DNA from 3 places in the Micromonospora palomenae genome. Region 1 is predicted to be linked to each of the others. Evidence: riboswitches for the same ligand, from Rfam matches in the RefSeq annotation. Region 1 holds a riboswitch; each other region holds the start of a gene.
What was found. Region 1 has a riboswitch for cyclic di-AMP ahead of FHX75_RS13640 (coiled-coil domain-containing protein). Riboswitches for the same ligand answer to the same signal wherever they lie in the genome.
Positions count from the first base shown of each region.

Region 1 (6,574 bases):
GCCGTGGGCGACCGGGACCGCCTCGGACCGGGCGGCCTGAGCAACCGGCGCCCGCTGCGACACGGCGGCGTGGCCGTCCGGGTGGGACGCGACGGAGTGCGTGCCGTGGCCGATGGTGTGCATGGCGGCCAGCCCGAGCAGGGTGCAGGCGAGCAGGAGCAGCCGGGCCCACCACCCGGCCGGCCGCACCGTCACCGTTCGCACCCGACCACGCTAGCCCGATCCGGGCGGGGATCAGAGGCGTACCCGGCGCAACAACTGGGCGTTGAGCGCGACCACGATCGTCGAGGCGGACATCAGCGCCGCGGCGAGCGCCGGACTCAACGCCACCCCCGCGAAGGCCAGCACGCCGGCCGCCAGTGGCAGCGCCACCACGTTGTAGCCGGCCGCCCAGGCGAGGTTCTGCCGCATCTTCCGGTACGCCGCCCGGCTCAGCCGGACCACCCCGGCGACCCCGCGCGGGTCGGAGGAGGCCAGCACCACTCCGGCCGACTCGATCGCCACGTCGGTGCCCGCCCCGATCGCAATGCCCACGTCCGCCCGGGCCAGCGCCGGCGCGTCGTTGACCCCGTCCCCGACCATCGCCACCCGCAGCCCCCGGCGTTGCAGCGCGGTCACCTTCCGGTCCTTGTCGGCGGGGAGCACCTCGGCGAAGACCTCGTCGACGCCGGGCCGGAAGCCGAGGTCCGCGGCGACCGCCTCGGCCACCGTCCGGGCGTCCCCGGTGATCATCGCGATGCTGCGGACCCCCTCGGCCCGCAGTTCCGCGATCGCCTCCCGGGCCTCGGGGCGTACCTGGTCGGCGAGGGCGAGCAGGCCGAGGACGGTGTCCGGCAGGCGGACCAGGTGCAGCACCGCCGCGCCGCGCTCCGCCCAGCGCCGGGCCGCCGGCTCCAGCGCCCCGGGCAGCTCCAGTCCCTGCTCACGCAGGAGCGCGGGGCCGCCGACCGCGTACGGCGCACCGTCGATGTCGGCCCGGACGCCGCGCCCCGGCAGCGAGCGGAAGCCGGCGGCCGGGGCCGGGCCGCCGTGCTCGGCGGCGGCCGCGACGATCGCCCGGGCCAGCGGGTGTTCGCTGTCCGCCTCGACCCCGGCGGCGAGCCGCAGCACCTCGTCCTCGCCGGTCCCCGGCGCGGCGGCCACCCCGACCACCGCGTGCTCGCCCCTGGTGAGGGTGCCGGTCTTGTCGAAGAGCACCACGTCCACGGTGCGCATCCGTTCCAGCGCGAGCCGGTCGCGGACCAGCACGCCGGAGCGGGCGGCCAGCGCGGTGGAGAGCGCGATCACCAGCGGGATGGCCAGGCCGAGCGCGTGCGGGCAGGCGATCACCAGCACCGTGACGGTCCGCACCACGGCCTGGTCCCGCTCGCCCAGCGCGGTCCACCCCACGACGGTTAGCACGGCGGTACCCGTGGCGACGTAGAAGAGCCAGGCGGCGAAGCGGTCCGCCAGCGCCTGCGCCCGCCCGCCGGACTGCTGCGCCTGTGCCACGAGGCGCTGGATGCCGGCGAGGGTGGTCTGGTCGCCGACGGCCTCCACCCGGACCCGGATCGCCGAGTCGGTGGCGACGGTGCCGGCCACCACCCGGTCCCCGACCGCGCGGGAGACCGGGCGGGACTCGCCGGTGACCATCGACTCGTCCAGCTCGGCGGCCCCGTCGACGATCCGCCCGTCGGCCGGCACCCGGCCACCGGGGCGGACCAGCACCACGTCGGCCACCCGCAGCCCGCTCACCGGCACCCGTTCGGTGCCGCCCTGCGGCCCGACCCGCTCGGCGTCGTCGGGGAGCAGCGCGGCCAGCGCCGCGAGCGCGCCCCGCGCCTGCCCGACGGCCTTCATCTCCTGCCAGTGCCCGAGCAGCATGATGGTGACCAGGGCGGCCAGCTCCCACCAGAAGTCCAGCTCGAAGGCGCCGAGGCTGGTGGCGAGCGAGGCGGCGTACGCGACGCTGATCGCCATCCCGATCAGCAGCATCATCCCCGGGGCCCGGTCGCGCACCTCGCGCACCGCGCCGACGAGGAACGGCCAGCCGCCCCACCAGAAGACCACCGAGCCGAGCACCGGCCCGACCAGGGACCGGCCGGGGAACTCCAGCGAGTAGCCGAACCACTCCATCACCATGTGGCTGGTGGCGACCACGGGCAGGGTCAGCGCCAGGCAGAGCCAGAACCGGCGGCGGAACATCTCCGGGTCGTGCCCGGCGTGCCGGTCGTGCCCCCGGTGCCGGTCCGACCCCGGGTGCCGGGCCGGGCCGGCCTGCTGGTCCATGCCCTCACGATGCCCGGTGAACGCGCTGCCGATGGCACGAACCGGGCGGACCCGCACCGAACCTGGCTACGATTCTCCGGCCATGACTCGCCATCCGCCGCTGCTGCCGCCGACCCGCGTACCGCGCCGGGCTCGGCTGCCGTGGGCGGCCGCCCGGGCGGGTCGCCACACCGGGCGACAGCACCGTCCGGTCGCCCTGGGTGACCCCGCCGGCACCCAGGGCCCACACCGGGGTACGCGGCCCGCCACGCGCGTTCCGCGGCTGAACCGACCGGCCGGCTGACACGTACTCCGCCCTGGATCGTTGGGAGACTCGCAATGGGCGCCGACCACACCCGTCCCGCTCCGTCCGCCCCACCGGGGGTGCGACGGATCCTCGTCGCGACGGTGGTCCCGCTGTTCGTCGTCACGGTGATCGCCGCCCTGGTGCTGTGGCCGCGCGACTCGCGGCAGGCCGACGGCGGCGCCGAGCCGGCGCGCCACCACGGCACGGTGACCCGGGTGGTGACCGAACCCTGCCCACCGACGCCGGAGGCGCCCGGCGCCGTCGAGGGCCCGTGCGGGACCGTGACGGTCCGGGTCGAGCAGGGCCCGGACAACGGGCAGCAGGTGGAGACGCCGGTGCCCGCCGGCCCGGGCGCACCCGCCGTGGCGGTGGGCGACGAGGTGGTGCTGGTCCAGCTCGCCGACCCGGCCGACCCCACCGCCACCAGCTACCAGATCGCCGAACACCAGCGGGGCAAGCCGCTGGTGTGGCTGGTGGCGCTCTTCGCGGCGGCGATCGTGGCGTTCGGCCGGCTGCGCGGGCTGGCCGCGCTTGCCGGGCTGGGCGCCAGCTTCGCCATCCTGCTGACCTTCGTCGTGCCCGGCATCGCGGCGGGCGGCTCGCCACTTCTGATCGCGATCACCGGCTCGGCGCTGATCATGTTCGTGGTGCTGTACCTGACCCACGGGATCACCGCGCAGACCTCGGTGGCGGTCCTCGGCACGCTCGGCAGCCTGGTGCTGACCGGGCTGCTCGGCAGCCTGGCCACCGCCGCCACCCACCTGACCGGGTTCGGCAGCGAGGAGGCCACCACGCTGTCGATGTACCAGCGCGACGTCGACCTGCACGGGCTGCTGCTGGCCGGCATCATCATCGGCTCGCTCGGCGTGCTCGACGACGTCACCGTCACCCAGGCCGCCACCGTCACCGAGCTGGCGCACGCCAACCCCGGACTGTCCCGGACCCAGCTCTACCGGGCCGCCACCCGGGTCGGCCGGGCGCACATCGCCTCCACGGTGAACACCATCGTGCTCGCGTACGCGGGCGCGTCGCTGCCGCTGCTGCTCCTGCTCACCGCCGACAGCCGGCCGGTGAGCCAGATCCTCACCAGCGAGTTCCTGGCCCAGGAGATCGTCCGCAGCGCGGTGGCGACGCTCGGCCTGATCGCCGCCGTACCGCTGACCACCGCTCTGGCCGCGCTGGTCGCCACCGCCGGTCGTGGCCCGGCCGACGATCCGGCCCGGGACACCGGACCGGCACCCACGCCCCGCCCCTCCGCCGACCGGGACGCGGCGCTCGAGGCGCTGAGCGCGTCGCGTCCCGGCGGACCGTCCACCCCGGCCCCCGCACGGTGGCCCGACCCGGAAAGGAGCACGGACACCGCATGGTGAGACTCCGCTGCGTGACCGACGCCGACGCGGAACCTGACGAACGCGTCACTCGTCACGCTTCGCTACGACGAAATAACGCATTTAGTCGGGTTCTGGACGTAGATCCCCGGTACGACTCTCGGGTAACCTCGCTGCCGGTCACCGCCGAAGGCGCGCAGCGGCGCCTGCGGTGCCGCCGCCCAATCGCCGCGAGGCGAGCCGGGGAACCAGGTACATGGGGTGAATCCGCGCGAGCGGTAGGGGCCACTTCCGTCCCGAACCCGTCAGCTAACCCGGTCGGCGGTCGACGGAAGGGAACACTGTGACGGCACCCCTGCGCCGCTGGTTGACTCCGGTGGTGGCCGTGTTCGCCGCGCTGGCCATCCTCGGCGGGCCGACAGCCGCGATCGCCGCGCCCTCGACCCCCACCCCCTCCGGGCACGAGGAGGACGACGAGCCCAAGCTGCTCACCGACGTCATCGAGCTGCGCAACCGCGAGTACTCGAAGGCGAAGACGCAGCTGGAGAAGTCCAAGAAGCGCCAGCAGCAGCTCGCGCTGGAGGTGCGGCGCGCGCAGGACGAGCTGGCGGCGTTGCAGCCGACGGTCTCGCAGATCGCGGCGCAGTCGTACCGGACCGGCCGGATCGGCGCGGTGGCGATGCTGCTGGAGAGCGACGCCCCGGACTCGTTCGTCAGGCGCGCCGCCGCCCTGGACGAGCTGAACATGGTCAACGCGCAGAAGCTAGCCAAGGTCACCGCCGCCAAGAACCGCGCGGAGCAGGCCAAGCTGGCGCTGGACGCCGAGGTGCGCGAGCAGCAGAAGCTCACCAACGACATGGCCCGGGAGAGCCGGGAGGCCGAGAAGGCCCTCCAGCTGGTCGGTGGCCGGGGCTTCACCGGCGGCCTGGTCGACGCGACCTCGCCGGTCGCCCGGATCGGCCCCGGCCGGACTGCCGACGGCGGCTGGCGTCCGGAGTCACGCACCGAGAACGACCCGACCACCTCCGGCACCATCACGCCGCGCACCCTGCACGCGTACAAGGAGGTCCGGCGGGCCGGCTTCACCCGGTTCGCGGGCTGCTACCGGCCCGGCGGGCCGTGGGAGCACCCGAAGGGCAAGGCCTGCGACTGGTCGTTGCAGCGGAGCGGCTTCGCGCCCTGGCACAACAACGACACCCGGATGTACGGCAACAACCTCGCCGCGTTCCTGATCCGCAACGCCGACCGGCTCGGCATCTACTACGTGATCTGGAACCGGCAGATCTGGTTCCCGGCGACCGGGTGGAAGTCGTACAGCGGACCGTCGAACCACACCGACCACGTGCACATGTCGATGCTTTAGCGCGCGACGCGTACCGAACGAGGGCCGTCCCCGGTGGGGGCGGCCCTCGTCGCGTGCGGGGGGGCTCAGCCGGCGACGGCGGTCGCCCGATCGCCGGCCTGAGCCGGCACGACGCTCGGCACCGCGGCCACCGTCCGCACCTCACCGGCGGCCAGTCGGTACGACATGCCGACCACCGCGCACCGCCCCTCGGCGACCGCGGCGGCCAGTACGGCGGAGTTGCCCAGCAGCGCCTCGACGGTGTGCGCGATGTGGATGTCGACGATCCCGTCGACGTCGTCGACACCCTGCTCGGCGGCCCGCCGGAGGCTGGGCGCCACCGCGTCCACCACCGCCCGCAGGTGCCCGGCCGGCGGCGTGCCGGTCCGCGCGGCGTCCCGGGCGGCCTGCACCGCCCCGCAGGAGTCGTGGCCGAGCACCACCACCAGCGGGGTGTTCAGGACGCTCACCGCGTACTCGACGCTGCCGAGCACCTCGGGGCCGGCGGTGTGCCCGGCGGTACGCACCACGAAGAGGTCACCCAGGCCCCGGTCGAAGATGATCTCGGCGGCGAGGCGGGAGTCGGAGCAGCCGACGATCACCGCGAACGGGTGCTGGCCGTCGGCGACCGCCGCCCGGTGCAGCGAGTCCTGGTTGGGGTGGCGCTGCGCGCCCGTCACGAAACGCCGGTTGCCGGCGTGCAGCTCGGCGAGCGCCTGCGTCGGATCGGTCAGGGTCATTGCCTCACCTCGGTCCCTCACGAGATCGGCCTGGTCACACCCGGCCGGCGACGGAGGCGGCCTCGCCGCCCACCGTCACACGCAGCAGAAGATACGTCAAGGTATACGTGATACGGATTTCATACTTTGCCCCGGCGTCGATGTGATGTTTCGCCTGGCGTCCGGCGGGCCGACCGCCGGGGTGGGTCCGGGGGAGCCAGGGCGGAAAAGCCGAGGGACTGGCCATACCATGACGGGCATGGCGACGACTGCGCAGAACGGGAGCACCCGGAACTGGACGTTCCTCACCAACCACGCGCACGTGCTGCTCGCCATCGCCCGCAACCCCACCGCCCGGCTGCGGGACGTCGCCGACGAGGTCGGCGTGACCGAGCGCGCCGCGCAGGCGATCGTCGCCGACCTGGAGGCCGGCGGCTACCTCCACCGCACCCGGGTGGGCCGGCGCAACGAGTACACGGTCAACCCGCGCGGCCACTTCCGGCACCCGGCCGAGTCCGACCGTCAGGTGGGTGACCTGCTCGCCCTCTTCACCAGCGAGCGCGCCGAGTCCACCTCCTGACGACCGCTCTCACCGCTCCGCGCCGACCGCGCGGCGCTCGCCGACCGCCCC
Region 1 covers NZ_VIXA01000002.1:563,815-570,388, forward strand. Annotated here, with positions in the region: gene FHX75_RS13625 (hypothetical protein) at 1-204, opposite strand, end outside; gene FHX75_RS13630 (heavy metal translocating P-type ATPase) at 235-2,268, opposite strand; gene FHX75_RS13635 (YibE/F family protein) at 2,587-3,924, shown strand; cyclic di-AMP (ydaO/yuaA leader) riboswitch at 4,091-4,221, shown strand; gene FHX75_RS13640 (coiled-coil domain-containing protein) at 4,226-5,245, shown strand; gene FHX75_RS13645 (carbonic anhydrase) at 5,311-5,964, opposite strand; gene FHX75_RS13650 (helix-turn-helix transcriptional regulator) at 6,194-6,523, shown strand.

Region 2 (6,574 bases), on a different contig from region 1:
ACCGTTCAACCTGCTGTGCATGGACTTCCTCTGGGAACTGGTCCCCGAAGCGACCATCGTGCACATCAAGCGCCACCCGGTCTCAGTGCTCGCATCCCACCTGGCCCAGCCATGGGCACCGCCCACCGTCGACGGCGCGCTCGCCTACCTCAAACCGGTCTACCACCGATGGCTCACCTGGAAGAACACGGTCGACCTGACGGGCAGGCGATACATCGAGGTGAAAGCAGAAGATCTCGCAGCCGACTGGCCCGAGCAGCGCCGCGCCCTGTTCGAACGGCTCGACGTCGACGACTTCGCTACCCCTTCGACGTTTCAGTCGCACAAGCTGACGAACCGCAACGACCAATTCGACGACGAAACCCGCGAGTTCATCGAAGAAGCACTCGGCAAGGTCATCCCGGCCATGGGATATGAGTGACGGCTCTGGCTCTCCACCTCGAAGACGCCGCGTCGCGCCCTCGAACGCCCGGTAGAAGGAAGCTGCCATGGAGGCGGCCGCAGGGGCGATCGGACCGTGGTCGGCGCCCCAGCTCGCCGGCCCCGCCCCTCAGTGCTCGGTACCGGGACAAAAATGGGTGGCCTCGCCAGCCCGTCCCGCCCTACCTTGTAACTGGATCTTCTGCTCCGACCCACTCACGAGAGGACTTCACCCCGCGTGACGCCGCCTGCTCTTTAGACCTGACACCTTCCCCATGCATCGGTCGCCGACGTCGCCGTCGGCCTTTTTCCCATGCCTCCCGTCAGGTCTTCAGAGAGATCATGTCTACGCGTCCTCATATCGTTCTGTCCTGGACCGTTCGGCGCACCCGCCTTCCCCTGCTCGCGCTCGGCTGCGTCCATTGCCATTCCGGCCTCGCCAGCACCGGCGACGGGAAGTTCCGCGGCAAACTCCTCGACATCTGGCTCCCGGTCGCCTGCGTTTCCTGCGACCGCACCAGCAAAATCACCGTGCACGATCGCGTCCCGGTCCGGTACCTGGACCCGATCCGTCTAAAGGGCTGCTCCGGCAACTCCTTCGCCGCTGAATCGCAGAACCCACCGGGACTACTCGTTCATCCTGCTATGAGCCGCCGCCGTGGGCCTGAGCCGGGGCGAGAGGCAAGGTGGCCTTGCCCCGGACTACATCACGCGGCGGTCCGCGCGGGGTCGCTCATGACCGGGCGCGAACGAAGGTCAGGGTCGGCCCGATACCGACGACAAAGGTGAACGCCCGGGTGCATACATCCGGACGTGCCGATGGGCGCACGCTCGCCGCGATGGGCGCTGCCGCTCCACTGGGTGCTCAGTGGTTGCGGGATCCGACCAGGCCCGGGGATTGGGCTTCGCCCCGCGCCCGATCCCCGGGGTCGGCGCAGCCGTTAACCTCACCGTCATGGCGAGCGCCGAATTGGATGAGTTGATCGTCGCGGACGCCGACGCGCTGCGCGCGTGGTTGTCGGCCAACCACGCCACGTCGCCCGGCGTCTGGCTCGCCCTGACCAAGAAGGGCGGCACAGTCACGACGCTGACCTGGCAGCAGGCGGTCGACGAGGCCCTGTGTTTCGGCTGGATCGACGGGCAGGCCCGTAAACGGGATCAGGAAACCTCCTGGATCCGGTTCACCCCTCGCAGGCCCCGCAGTTCCTGGTCACAACGCAACGTCGCCCACGTGGCCCGGCTCGAGGCGCAGGGGCGAATGCTGCCCCCAGGCCGCGCCGCGGTAGAAGCCGCGAAGGCGGACGGGCGGTGGGCGGCCGCCTACGCCCCGCCGTCGGAAGCCGAGGTACCGGCCGACCTCCTCGCCGCCATCGCCGCCGACCCCGCCGCCCAGGCCATGTTCGACGTACTCACCAAAACCAACCGGTTCGCCCTCATCCACCGCGTCAACGCCGTCAAACGGGCGCAGACCCGCGAGCGGAAGATCGGCGAGTTCGTTGCCATGCTGGCCCGTCACGAGACGATCTACCCGCAGAAGGCCAAGCCTCCGAACTCACACGGGTGATCGCCTGCTCGACGGTGGAACCAGTCACGGCGCCAGGAGCGCTCGGACGGATTCCCTGGTTCGGAAGGGACGCACCTCGGCCGTGCCGGGGCACGCTTTCGACCCCTCGGCGGTGAAGGCCGGCTTCTTGCCCGGCTTGATCCGGATCTACCGCCGACAGCCGGCTCGGTTCAGTCGACATGGCCGTCCGCCTTCGGCTCGAAGACGTCCGGGACGCCGTCGTGGTCCTCGTCGAGCGTCTCGATCTCGTGCACCCGCCGGTAGACCCGGGTGCGGGCGCGCAGGATCACCGTCGCCAGCAGCGCGGAGAGCAGCGACCCGGTGAGCACCGCGACCTTGACGTGGTCGTCACGCGCGCTGCCCAGGCCGAAGGCCAGCTCGCCGATCAGCAGCGACACGGTGAACCCGATCCCGCCGAGCAGCGCCAGGCCGAGCACGTCGACCCAGTTCAGCCCCTCGTCGAGGTTGGCCCGGGTGAACCGGGACACCAGCCAGGTGGCGGCCAGGATGCCCACCGGCTTGCCGACCACCAGGCCGACCACGATGCCGGCCGCGACCCGGTCGGTCAGCGCGGTGGCCAGCCCGGCCAGGCCGCCGACCGTGACACCGGCGGAGAGGAACGCGAAGATCGGCACCGCCACCCCGGCGGAGATCGGCCGGAACCGGTGCTCGAAGTGCTCGGCCAGGCCCGGCCCGGCGTCCGGCCCGCCGGCGGCCTCGCTGCGCAGCACCGGGACGGTGAAGGCGAGCAGCACGCCCGCCACCGTGGCGTGCACCCCCGAGGCGTGCACCAGCGTCCAGGTCACGGCGGCCAGCGGCAGCAGCAGCCACCAGGACCGGACCCGGCGCTGCACCAGCACGGCGAAGAGCGCGAGCGGCACCAGGGCGGCCAGCAGCGGCGGCACGGCGAGGCTGGAGGTGTAGAAGACGGCGATGATGACGATGGCGAGCAGGTCGTCGACGACCGCCAGGGTGAGCAGGAAGGTACGCAGCGCCGAGGGCAGCAGCCGTCCCACCACCGCGAGCACCGCCAGGGCGAATGCGATGTCGGTGGCCGTCGGGATTGCCCACCCCCGGGCGCCGTCGACCCCGGCGATGAGGACGAACAGCACGGCGGGTACGGCCACCCCGCCGACCGCCGCCGCCACCGGCACCGCGGCCCGGCGCGGGTCGCGCAGGTCGCCGGCGACGAACTCGCGCTTGAGTTCCAGCCCGGCGACGAAGAAGAAGATCGCCAGCAGCCCGTCGGCGGCCCAGGTGGCGAGGGTGAGATCGAGGTGCAGCGACGCCGGGCCGACGGTGAGGTCACGCAGCGCCCGGTAGCCGTCCGCCCAGGGTGAGTTCGACCAGAGCAGCGCGAGCAGCGCCCCGACGAGCAGGAGCGCCCCGCCCACGGTCTCCTTGCGCAGGATGGCGGAGATGCGGCTGGTCTCGCCCCAGGAGCGGCGGGCGAACAGGCTGGTACGGCGCCGGGGGGCGTCGGTCACGGGGTCTCCTCGTCGGCAGGGGTCGCGTCATCCATCGCCGACCAGACTTCCCGGCACACCAGGGCCAACCCTATCCCCCGCCCCCGGCCGACGGCCCGACGACCGGCGACGCGGACGCGCCGGCGGGCCGGTCCACGCGCGCCGGGTACCCCGTCGGCAGCGGCCCGAACCACGACGTCGCCGTGGACGCGGCGACGCCCGGCCGGTCGTCCGGCCGGGCGTCGTCACAGTGCCCGGGTGCTGGGGTCAGAGGCTGAGCTTCTGACCGGGGAAGATCAGCCCCGGGTCGGCGCCGACCACGCGCTTGTTGCGCTCGTACAGCGCCTGCCAGCCACCGGCCAGGTCCCGGGCGTCGGCGATCTGCGACAGGGTGTCACCCGGCCGCACCACGTACACGTCGCCGGTCCCGGCCGGCGCGCTGCGCCGCTGGCTGCGGGTGCTGTGCTGCTCCCGCGAGGACCGCTCGGTGGAGGTGGCCTTCGACGAGCCGGAGCGCCGCTGCTTCTGCGACTTCTCCGACTTCTCCGAGGGGGTGGAGTAGCTCTTGGTGGAGCCACCCTTCCGGCCGCAGGTCGGCCAGGCGCCGATGCCCTGACCGTCGAGCACCTTCTCGGCGATCGCGATCTGCTCGCCACGGCTGGCCAGGTCGGCGCGGGAGGCGTACTTCTTGCCGCCGTAGCCGGACCAGGTGCTCTGCGAGAACTGCAGGCCGCCGTAGTAGCCGTTGCCGGTGTTGATGTGCCAGTTGCCGCCGGACTCGCACTGGGCGATCGCGTCCCAGTTGACGCTGGCGGCGCTCGCCGGCGACGCCGGCGCCAGGACGGCGGCGACCCCGGTGACCGCACCGACGGCGAGCGTGCCGACGGCGATGCGGCGCGAGCTGACCCGTCGGTGACGGGCGGTGTATTCAGTTGCCATGTGGATTCCTCCACGCCGACGAGGTGAGCTGTCGGGTTCGGGCCGAGGAGCCCGGCCGCCCGTGGGCGGCTTCACCCCGAGGTGACGTGCACCGAGGAACGTGTGGGTCCCCCGCTCCATGCCCGCTGAAAAGGTCCCACCGGCCGGCGGCATGGATTAGGCGTTACCGGCCGTGGTGTCCGCGATCGCGAACACGAACGACGTTAGGAACTGTTTCGGGCGATTGCCCACCTCTTGTGAAGTTCTTCACCCGGCTGAGCGACGGCTTCGTCCTTCGAGTTGCGGGTTGGTCGGCGGTGCTCTACAAGGGCCGGTCGGGAACCTGTCAGGACTGGGCCGAAAGCCTCGCTCCGAGCGGCGGATCAGGTGCCGTCGTCTCGCCGTCTTCGCTGGTCAGGCGGCCTCGATCGGCGGCCCGCGCCGCCGGACGGTCAGCGTTGCCGCTGATTGGCGACTCATGTCTGGGCAGCCCGGCCGCCGACTCGGACGGTAGGGAGCAGAGCGCGGCCGCGGCGCCGACGGGTCGGACCCGCCGGATGCCGGGCGCCGTCGCCCTGGCCGGCACGGTCCGCCCCGGTTCGCGGCGGCCGACCATCCGCGAGAGGAAGGACGCTCCATGGACACCGTCAGCATCGACACCGACTACCTCGTCGCCACCTTGGACGAGGACGACGACCCGGAGAGCCTGGCCGGCGACGAGGTCGACTTCGACCTGGCCGCCGCGCTGGAAGAGGAGGAGTGAGATGGGCGTGCACCTGGCGCCCGCGCTGCGGGTGCTGCGCGAGGAGATAGACACCCGGTGGCCGCAGCGGGACCGCAAGTCCGACGGCTGGTTGGGCGACGCCAGTCACCAGGCGCGCCGCTCGGACCACAATCCGGACAGTGACGACCAGTCGGTCAACGCGGTGGACGTGGACGTCGACGGGATCGACCCGCTGCTGGTCGTCCGGCAGGCCGTCAGCCATCCGTCCACCCAGTACGTCATCTACGACCGGAAGATCTGGAGCCGTACCCGCAGCTTCCGGCCGGCCCGGTACACCGGGCCGAACCCGCACGACAAGCACCTGCACGTCAGCGTCAGCCACCAGCGGAGCCTGGAGGACAGCCGCCACCCGTGGGGCATCGCCACCGCCACGACGGCTCGGCTCGGCGACCGGGTGCTGCGCGCCGGCTGCCGGGGCGGCGACGTCCGGGAGTTGCAGGCCGTCGCCAACCGCCTCGGGGCCCGGCTGACGGCCGACGGGGTGTTCGGGCCGGCCGTGGCCGCCTGGGTACGGTCGTTCCAGACCGCCCGGAAGCTCACCGCCGACGGGGTGGTCGGTCCGCGTACCGTGGCGGCCCTGCGCGCGGCCGTCAAGCCGGCCCCTTCGGTGCCCAGCGGGCGACCGGCGACGCCGGTGTCCGGGGGCAGACCGGGCTCGCGGACGCTGCGGCGCGGCAGCAAGGGCGGGGACGTGGCCTTCGTACAGCGGTTCGTCGGCGCGAAGCGGTGCGGCCCCGCGAGCGGCGCCTTCGACGCGAAGACCGAGGCCGGGGTGCGCTGGTACCAGGGCATGCGGGGGCTGACCGTGGACGGGGTGGTCGGCCCGGCCACCTGGGCGGCGATGGGCGTGCGGGTCGGTTCCTGAGCAGGCGGCCCCGGCCCGGCGCTGCACCGGGCCGGGGCCGTCGTCGCGTCAGAGGGTGCGGGCCAGCCGGTCGGCGAGGACCCGGGCAAACCGGGCCGGGTCGGCCAGGTCGCCGCCCTCGGCGAGCAGCGCCATGCCGTACAGCAGCTCGGCGGTCTCGGTGAGGGCACCCTCGTCGCCGCCGCGCTCGTGCGCCGCGCGCAGGCCGGTGACCAGTGGGTGGGTCGGGTTGAGTTCGAGGATGCGCTTCACCTTCGGCACCTCCTGCCCCATCGCGCGGTACATCTTCTCCAGCGTGGGCGTGATGTCGTGCGCGTCGCCGACGATGCAGGCCGGCGAGGTGGTCAGGCGGGAGGAGAGCCGGACCTCCTTGACGTTGTCGGCCAGCGCGCCGCCGAGGAAGGCGAGCAGGGCGGCGTACTCCTTGGTCTGCCGCTCCCGTTCCGTTTCGGCCTCCTCGCGCTCCTGCTCGGTGTCCAGGTCCACCTGGCCCTTGGCGATCGAGCGCAGCGGCCGGCCGTCGAACTGCGCGACCCGCTCCACCCACACCTCGTCGA
Region 2 covers NZ_VIXA01000001.1:732,493-739,066, reverse strand. Annotated here, with positions in the region: gene FHX75_RS03365 (sulfotransferase family protein) at 1-421, shown strand, start outside; gene FHX75_RS03360 (DUF1062 domain-containing protein) at 763-1,209, shown strand; gene FHX75_RS03355 (YdeI/OmpD-associated family protein) at 1,376-1,984, shown strand; gene nhaA (Na+/H+ antiporter NhaA) at 2,155-3,471, opposite strand; gene FHX75_RS03345 (LysM peptidoglycan-binding domain-containing protein) at 3,718-4,389, opposite strand; cyclic di-AMP (ydaO/yuaA leader) riboswitch at 4,388-4,562, opposite strand; gene FHX75_RS31905 (hypothetical protein) at 5,006-5,131, shown strand; gene FHX75_RS03340 (peptidoglycan-binding domain-containing protein) at 5,133-6,017, shown strand; gene htpG (molecular chaperone HtpG) at 6,066-6,574, opposite strand, start outside.
Region 2: another riboswitch for cyclic di-AMP. It lies ahead of FHX75_RS03345 (LysM peptidoglycan-binding domain-containing protein); the one in region 1 lies ahead of FHX75_RS13640 (coiled-coil domain-containing protein).

Region 3 (6,574 bases), on a different contig from region 1:
GAACTGCGCCGCTCCGCGGCGCAGGCCGAGAAGGAGGGCTACCGGCTGGCCCGGGTGGGCAACTTCGGCGCGCTGGTCGAGCGGGACGCGATGGTGTTCCACGCCGCCCAGCGGCGGTACGTGCTGGACGCCGAGCACGAGGGGCTGGTCTTCGGCCGGCTCGACCTGCGGACCGGCCAGGTGCTGCACGTGGGCCGGCTCGGCGTACGGGGCGAGAACGCCGAGACGCTGGTCGTGGACTGGCGCGCCCCGGCCGCCGCCGCGTTCTACCAGGCGACCCCGGCCGAGCCGCTGGGCGTGGTGCGGCGGCGCACCATCCAGTCGTCGGCCGAGAAGGTCACCCGGATCGAGGACGACCTGCTCGACCCGGAGTCGGCGCCGGCCGAGATGACGGTGGTCGGTGACGGGGCCCTGCTGGCGACCCTGTCCCGGGCGACCGGCCGGGGGATGCGCGACATCGTGGCCACCATCCAGCGGGAGCAGGACGAGGCGATCCGCTCCCCGGGCTCCGGGGTCACCATCGTCTCCGGCGGCCCGGGCACCGGCAAGACGGCGGTCGCGCTGCACCGGGCCGCGTACCTGCTCTATTCCGACCGCAGCCGGTACGCCGGCGGCGGCATCCTGGTGGTCGGCCCGTCCTCGGTCTTCGTGGAGTACATCGCCTCGGTGCTGCCCTCGCTCGGCGAGGAGACCGCCACGCTGCACTCGCTGGGCTCGCTCTTCCCGGGCATGTCGGCGACCCGGACCGACCCGCCGGAGGTGGCGGCGGTGAAGGGCTCGCTGCGGATGCGCAAGGTGCTGGAGCGCGCGGTGCGCGACGCGGTGCCGGGCGGGCCGGACGAGCTGCGCCTGCTCTACCGGGGCGAGCTGCTCCGGCTGGAGCGCCGCGAGCTGGACGGCGTCCGGGACCGGGCGCTGTCCCGGGGCGCCCGGCGCAACGAGGTACGGCGGGTCGCCTTCGACGCGGTGCTCGCGGCGCTGTACGCCCAGGCCCGCCGGCTGGCCGTCACCCGGCTGCCGGAGCAGCGCGCCTTCGAGGACGAGATCATCGACCGGCCGGAGTTCCGCGAGTTCCTCAAGGCGTGGTGGCCCCGGCTGCACCCGCGGCACGTGCTGGGCTGGCTGGCCCGGCCGGAGCGGCTGCGCCGGTACGCCGGCGGCATCCTGTCCCGGGCGGAGACCGCGCTGCTGGTCGAGGCGTACCGGGCGCTGGACGCGCAGGGGCTGACGGTGGCCGACATCGCCCTGCTCGACGAGCTGGACGCACTGCTGGGCAAGCCGGTGCGGCCGGCCCGGGCCAAGCGCGACCCGTACCAGCTGGCCGGCGGCGTGCGCGAGCTGAGCACGTTCGCCGACCGGCAGCGGGCCGCCCGGGCGGCGGCGCGGGAACGTCCGGAGGACTACCGCGACTACGCGCACGTGGTGGTGGACGAATCGCAGGACGTCTCGCCGATGCAGTGGCGGATGATCGGCCGGCGCGGCCGGCTCGCCTCCTGGACGGTGGTGGGCGACCCGGCGCAGACCGCCTGGACCGGTGACCCGCAGGAGCTGGACCGGGCCCGGGACCAGGCGCTGGGCCGGCGCCGGCGGCACCGCTTCGCGCTGACCACGAACTACCGCAACTCGGCGGAGATCTTCGCGGTGGCGGCGGCGGAGATCCGCCGGCTCTACCCGGACCTGGAGCTACCGACGGCGGTCCGCTCCACCGGCGTGGAGCCGATCGCGCTGACCGTCGCCGCCGACCGGCTGCCGGCGGCGACCGTGCAGGCCGTGGACGCGCTGCTCACCGAGGTGGAGGGCACGGTCGGCGTGATCACGCCGGTGCCGCGCCGCGACGAGGTGGCCGGCTGGCTGGGCGGCCGCGGCGGCTCCCGGCTCCAGGTGGTGACCAGCCTCCAGGCCAAGGGCATGGAGTACGACGGCGTCGTGCTCATCGCCCCGAGCGAGATCCGGGCCGACCCCGGCTCGGGCGTGCGCACCCTCTACGTCGCCCTCTCCCGCGCCACCCAGCGCCTCACCACCATCGACCCCACCCCCTGACCCCCGCCCCGGGGTCGGGCACTTCCGGAGAAGGAGTGGCTGTTCCGGGCGCGGAGGCCGCTCGTTCTCTGAAGGTGGGGGATGCGTGCGGGGTCAGTTGCATACATAGCGATGTGAGCATAGATTGGGTTCGGGCCGCCGGGGCGACGGAGGGTGTGGGCGTGGGCGCAGGTCATGACCACCACGGGTCGGTCGCGAACGCGGCGCACCGCCACCGCGGGCGGCTCTGGGCGGCCTTCGCGCTGCTCGCCGCGCTGATGGTGGTCGAGGCCGTCGCCGCGTTCGGCACCGGCTCGCTGGCCCTGCTCTCCGACGCCGGGCACATGTTCACCGACGTGCTCGGCATCGGCATGGCGCTGGCCGCCATCACCGCCACCCGGCACGGCGACCGGGACCCGCAGCGCACCTTCGGGCTCTACCGGCTGGAGGTGCTGGCCGCGCTCGCCAACGCCGTCCTGCTCAGCGGGGTGGCGATCTACGTGCTGATCGAGGCGGTCCGCCGGTTCGGCGACCCGCCGGAGGTGCGGACCGGGCCGATGCTGGCGGTGGCGGTGCTCGGCCTGCTGGCCAACCTCGTCGCGTTCGCGCTGCTGCGCGAGGGGGCGCAGGAGAGCATCAATCTGCGCGGGGCGTACCTGGAGGTGCTCGGCGACCTGCTCGGCTCGCTGGGCGTGATCGGGGCCGCGCTGCTCATCGCCGGCACCGGCTGGTGGTGGGCCGACCCGGCGGTGGCGGTCGCGATCGGCCTGTTCATCCTCCCCCGCACCTGGCGACTCGGCCGGGCGGCGGTGCGCATCCTGGTCCAGGCCGCCCCGGAGCATCTGCAGGTGACCGCCGTGCACGACCGGCTGACCGCCGTCCCCGGCGTCGCCGAGGTGCACGACCTGCACGTCTGGACGCTCACCTCCGGCATGGAGGTCGCCTCCGCCCACCTCACCATGGTCCCCGGCGCCGAGGTCGGCACGGTGCTGGCCGCCGCCCGCACCGCCCTGCACGAGGACTTCCACATCGAGCACGCCACCCTCCAGATCGAGCCGGGGGCCGCACCCGGCGCCTGCGGGCAGGTCGAGTGGTGACGAAATCGGACACCTATTGTCCCGTTGTGTCACCTACACCAGGATTCACTCCAGTACCCTCAGTCACGAAACGGGCGGGTGTCACACCCGTACCGGTAGGCTCGGTCCCGGCCTCCGCCAGGCGGCACCCTCCGGTGCCGGCGGTGGCCGCCGCCTAATCGCCTGCCAGGGCGAGCCGGGGAACCATGTTCGTGGGGTGCATCCGCGTCAGCGGTAGGGATCTTCCGTCCCGAACCCGTCAGCTAACCCGGTCGGCGGCTGACGGAAGGACATGTGCATGCACGTACGACGTACCACCGCACGGCTGGCGGCCGCGGTCGTCGCGACGCTCGCCCTCGGGGTGTCGTCCGCGCCGGTCCCGGCGACCGCCGCTCCCCCCGCCACCCGGCTCGCCGCCCCCGGCGACCCCGAGGGCGGCACCCCCGCGCTGCGCGCCCAGCTCGACGCGGCCAGCAAGGGCTGGATCGACGCCAAGGCCGCGCTGGAACGCTCCACCAAGCGGCAGCAGGAGCTCGGCAACCAGCTCAAGACCATCGAGTCGGAGCTGACCGTCCGGCAGGGCAAGGTCGGCGAGATCGCCGGCGTGGCGTACCGGACCGGGCGGCTCGGGCCGGTGTCGGCGCTGCTGAACAGCTCCAGCCCTGAAGGCTTCCTGGACCGGGCGGCGGCGCTGGAGACGGTCGCCTCCAACGAGGACCGGGAGCTGCGCAGCCTGATCCAGACCCGCGACGACGCCACCCGCACCCGGGCCGCGCTCGACAAGGAGATCGTCGAGGAGCGCAAGCAGGTCGCGGTGATGGCCAAGCGCAAGGAGCAGGCCGAACGGGCCCTGGCGGTGGCCGCCGCCGACAAGCCCGCCGTCAGCACCGGGGGCGGCTCCAACGCCGGCACCTCCACCGCCAACGCCCGGCCGGCGCCGCGCAACCCCGACGGGTCCTGGCCCTCGGAGTCGTGCAGCGTCAACGACCCGACCCCGGCCAACGGCTGCATCACCCCGCGCATGCTCAACGCGCTCAAGCAGAGCCAGGCGGCCGGCTTCACCCGGTACGTCTCCTGCTACCGCCCCAGCGGGTCGGGCGAGCACCCCAAGGGCCGGGCCTGCGACTTCGCCGCGCAGAAGAGCGGCTTCGGCGGGGACGCGACCGGCGGCGACCGGACGTACGGCAACAACCTGGCCGCGTACCACGTCCGCAACGCCGACCGGCTCGGGGTGCTGTACGTGATCTGGTACCGGCAGATCTGGCTGCCCAGCAGCGGGTGGAAGTCGTACAGCGGGGCCGGCGGGGACCCGTCCAGCGACCACACCAACCACGTGCACCTGTCGGTCTACTGACCGACCCGCGGCGGGGCCCGTCCGAGGCGGACGGGCCCCGTCGTACGCGCGCCGACGTACCCGGGATGTCGTCGACCGGCCCACGACGCAGCCCGACGGCCGGGCGAGCATCGAGGCATGACCCGACTCTCCCCCGACGGCCGCAAGACCCTGCTCACCCTGCACCTGGTGACCGCGCTGGGCTGGCTCGGCGCGGACCTCGTGCTGCTCACCCTCGGCATCGCCGGGCTGCGCGGCGCCGACCCGGGGGTGGTCTACCCGGCGGCGGCGCTGGTGGCGACCTGGCTCTTCGCGCCGCTGAGCGTGCTGGTCTGGGTGATCGGCGTGACCAGCGCACTGCTGACCCCCTGGGGGCTGCTGCGCTGGCGCTGGGTGGTGGTCAAGCTGGTGCTCACCACGGTGATGATCGGCCTGGTGCTGTTCGCGCTGACGCCGAACCTGCGCGCCGCCGCCGGGCCGGACGCCACCGCACACCAGCGCCTCGACGTGGTGGTCGCCCCGGCGGTCTCCACCGGCCTGCTGGTCACCATGACCGTGATCTCCACCTGGAAGCCGTGGGGCCGCAACCGCCGGACCGTCCCCCCGCCCCGCCGGGCGGCGGCGCCCGCCGGCCGCCGCTGAGTGGACCCGGGCGTCAGTTCGGGACCGGGCCGCCGCCGGCCTTCCGGTCCAGCACCGCGCCGAGTCGGCTGGCCAGGCCCAGGTGCGCGGCGCGGGCCTGGCGGAACGCGTACCCGAACAGCGGTGCCGGCGCGGAGAGGGTGATCTCCACGTCGATCCGCAGCACGTCGCCCTCCTCCTGGAGCCGGGTGTGGTTGCGCACCGTCGTGCCGGGCTGCTGCCGGGCCACCGTGACGATCTCGTCGTCGGTGACCACCAGGACGTCGGCCTGGTAGGTGACCGGGAACCGCAGCGGCCCCAGCTCCAGCCGGTCGGTGATGGCGTAGCTGGCCCGCGCGCCCGGACGGGTGGGCAGCCGGCGCACCCGGACGATCAGCGGATGCAGCTCCCCCTGCCGGGCCGGATCGCTCAACAGCGCCACCGCGTCCGCCCGTGAGCAGCGCGCCTGCACCGTGTAGCTGAACGACTCCCGCCGGACCACTCCACCCTCCACCCCTCGTCGGTCGCCCGATCGTCCCGTACGACGGCCGGGCTGGCAATCGCAGGCGGCATGACGGTGCCCCGGCGGGGAATCCGGCCGGCGACGGCCACGGGAGGCGGGGCATGGACGGGTACGACGGTGGTGGTCAGTCGGCCGCAGGAGCGGACCACCCCGGACGAGCTGGCCGACCGGGCGGTGGACCGGTGACGCTGCGGGTGCTGGTCACCAACGACGACGGGATCGCCGCGCCGGGCATCCTGGCGCTGGCCCGAGCGGCGGCCGACCGCGGCCTGGACGTGGTGGTGGCCGCCCCGCTGGAGGAGGCGAGCGGCACGAGCGCCTCGATGACAGCGGTGGAGCGCGAGGGGCACGTGGTGGTCCGCGACCATCCGCTGCCGGAGCTGCCCGGGGTGCCCGCGTACGGGGTCGGCGGCTCGCCCGGCTTCATCGCGCTGATCGCCGTGCACGGGGCCTTCGGGCCACCGCCGACGGTGGTGCTCTCCGGGATCAACCGGGGCGCCAACGCCGGCCGGGCGGTGCTGCACTCCGGCACGGTGGGCGCGGCCTTCACCGCCGCCGCCAACGGCTGCCGCGCCATGGCCGTCTCGCTGGACGTGCTCTCCGTCGGCGAGGCCACCGCCGTCAGCGGCGGCGCCGCGGTCTCCGCCGCCGCCCGGGTACGCGACGCGGAGCGGCACTGGGACACCGCCGCCCGGGTGGCGCTGGACCTGCTGCCCCGGTTGACCGCCGGGCCGGTGGAGAGCGTGCTGAACGTCAACGCCCCGGACCTGCCGCACGGGCGGCTGCGCGGCGTGCGCCGGGCCACCCTGGCCAGCTTCGGCCAGGTGCAGATGACGGTGGCCGAGTCCGGGCACGGCTTCGTGCGGACCTCGCTGGAGGAGCCGGGGCAGGCCGTGCAGCCCGGCACCGACCTGGCCCTGCTGGCCGCCGGGTACGCCTCCGTCACCGCCGTCCGGGCGGTCACCGAGGTCGCCGACGTGGACCTCTCCGGCCTGGGCGGCG
Region 3 covers NZ_VIXA01000003.1:733,007-739,580, reverse strand. Annotated here, with positions in the region: gene FHX75_RS24355 (HelD family protein) at 1-2,040, shown strand, start outside; gene FHX75_RS24350 (cation diffusion facilitator family transporter) at 2,202-3,116, shown strand; cyclic di-AMP (ydaO/yuaA leader) riboswitch at 3,258-3,389, shown strand; gene FHX75_RS24345 (coiled-coil domain-containing protein) at 3,394-4,449, shown strand; gene FHX75_RS24340 (hypothetical protein) at 4,567-5,070, shown strand; gene FHX75_RS24335 (SRPBCC family protein) at 5,084-5,563, opposite strand; gene FHX75_RS30960 (hypothetical protein) at 5,621-5,758, shown strand; gene surE (5'/3'-nucleotidase SurE) at 5,755-6,574, shown strand, end outside.
Region 3: another riboswitch for cyclic di-AMP. It lies ahead of FHX75_RS24345 (coiled-coil domain-containing protein); the one in region 1 lies ahead of FHX75_RS13640 (coiled-coil domain-containing protein).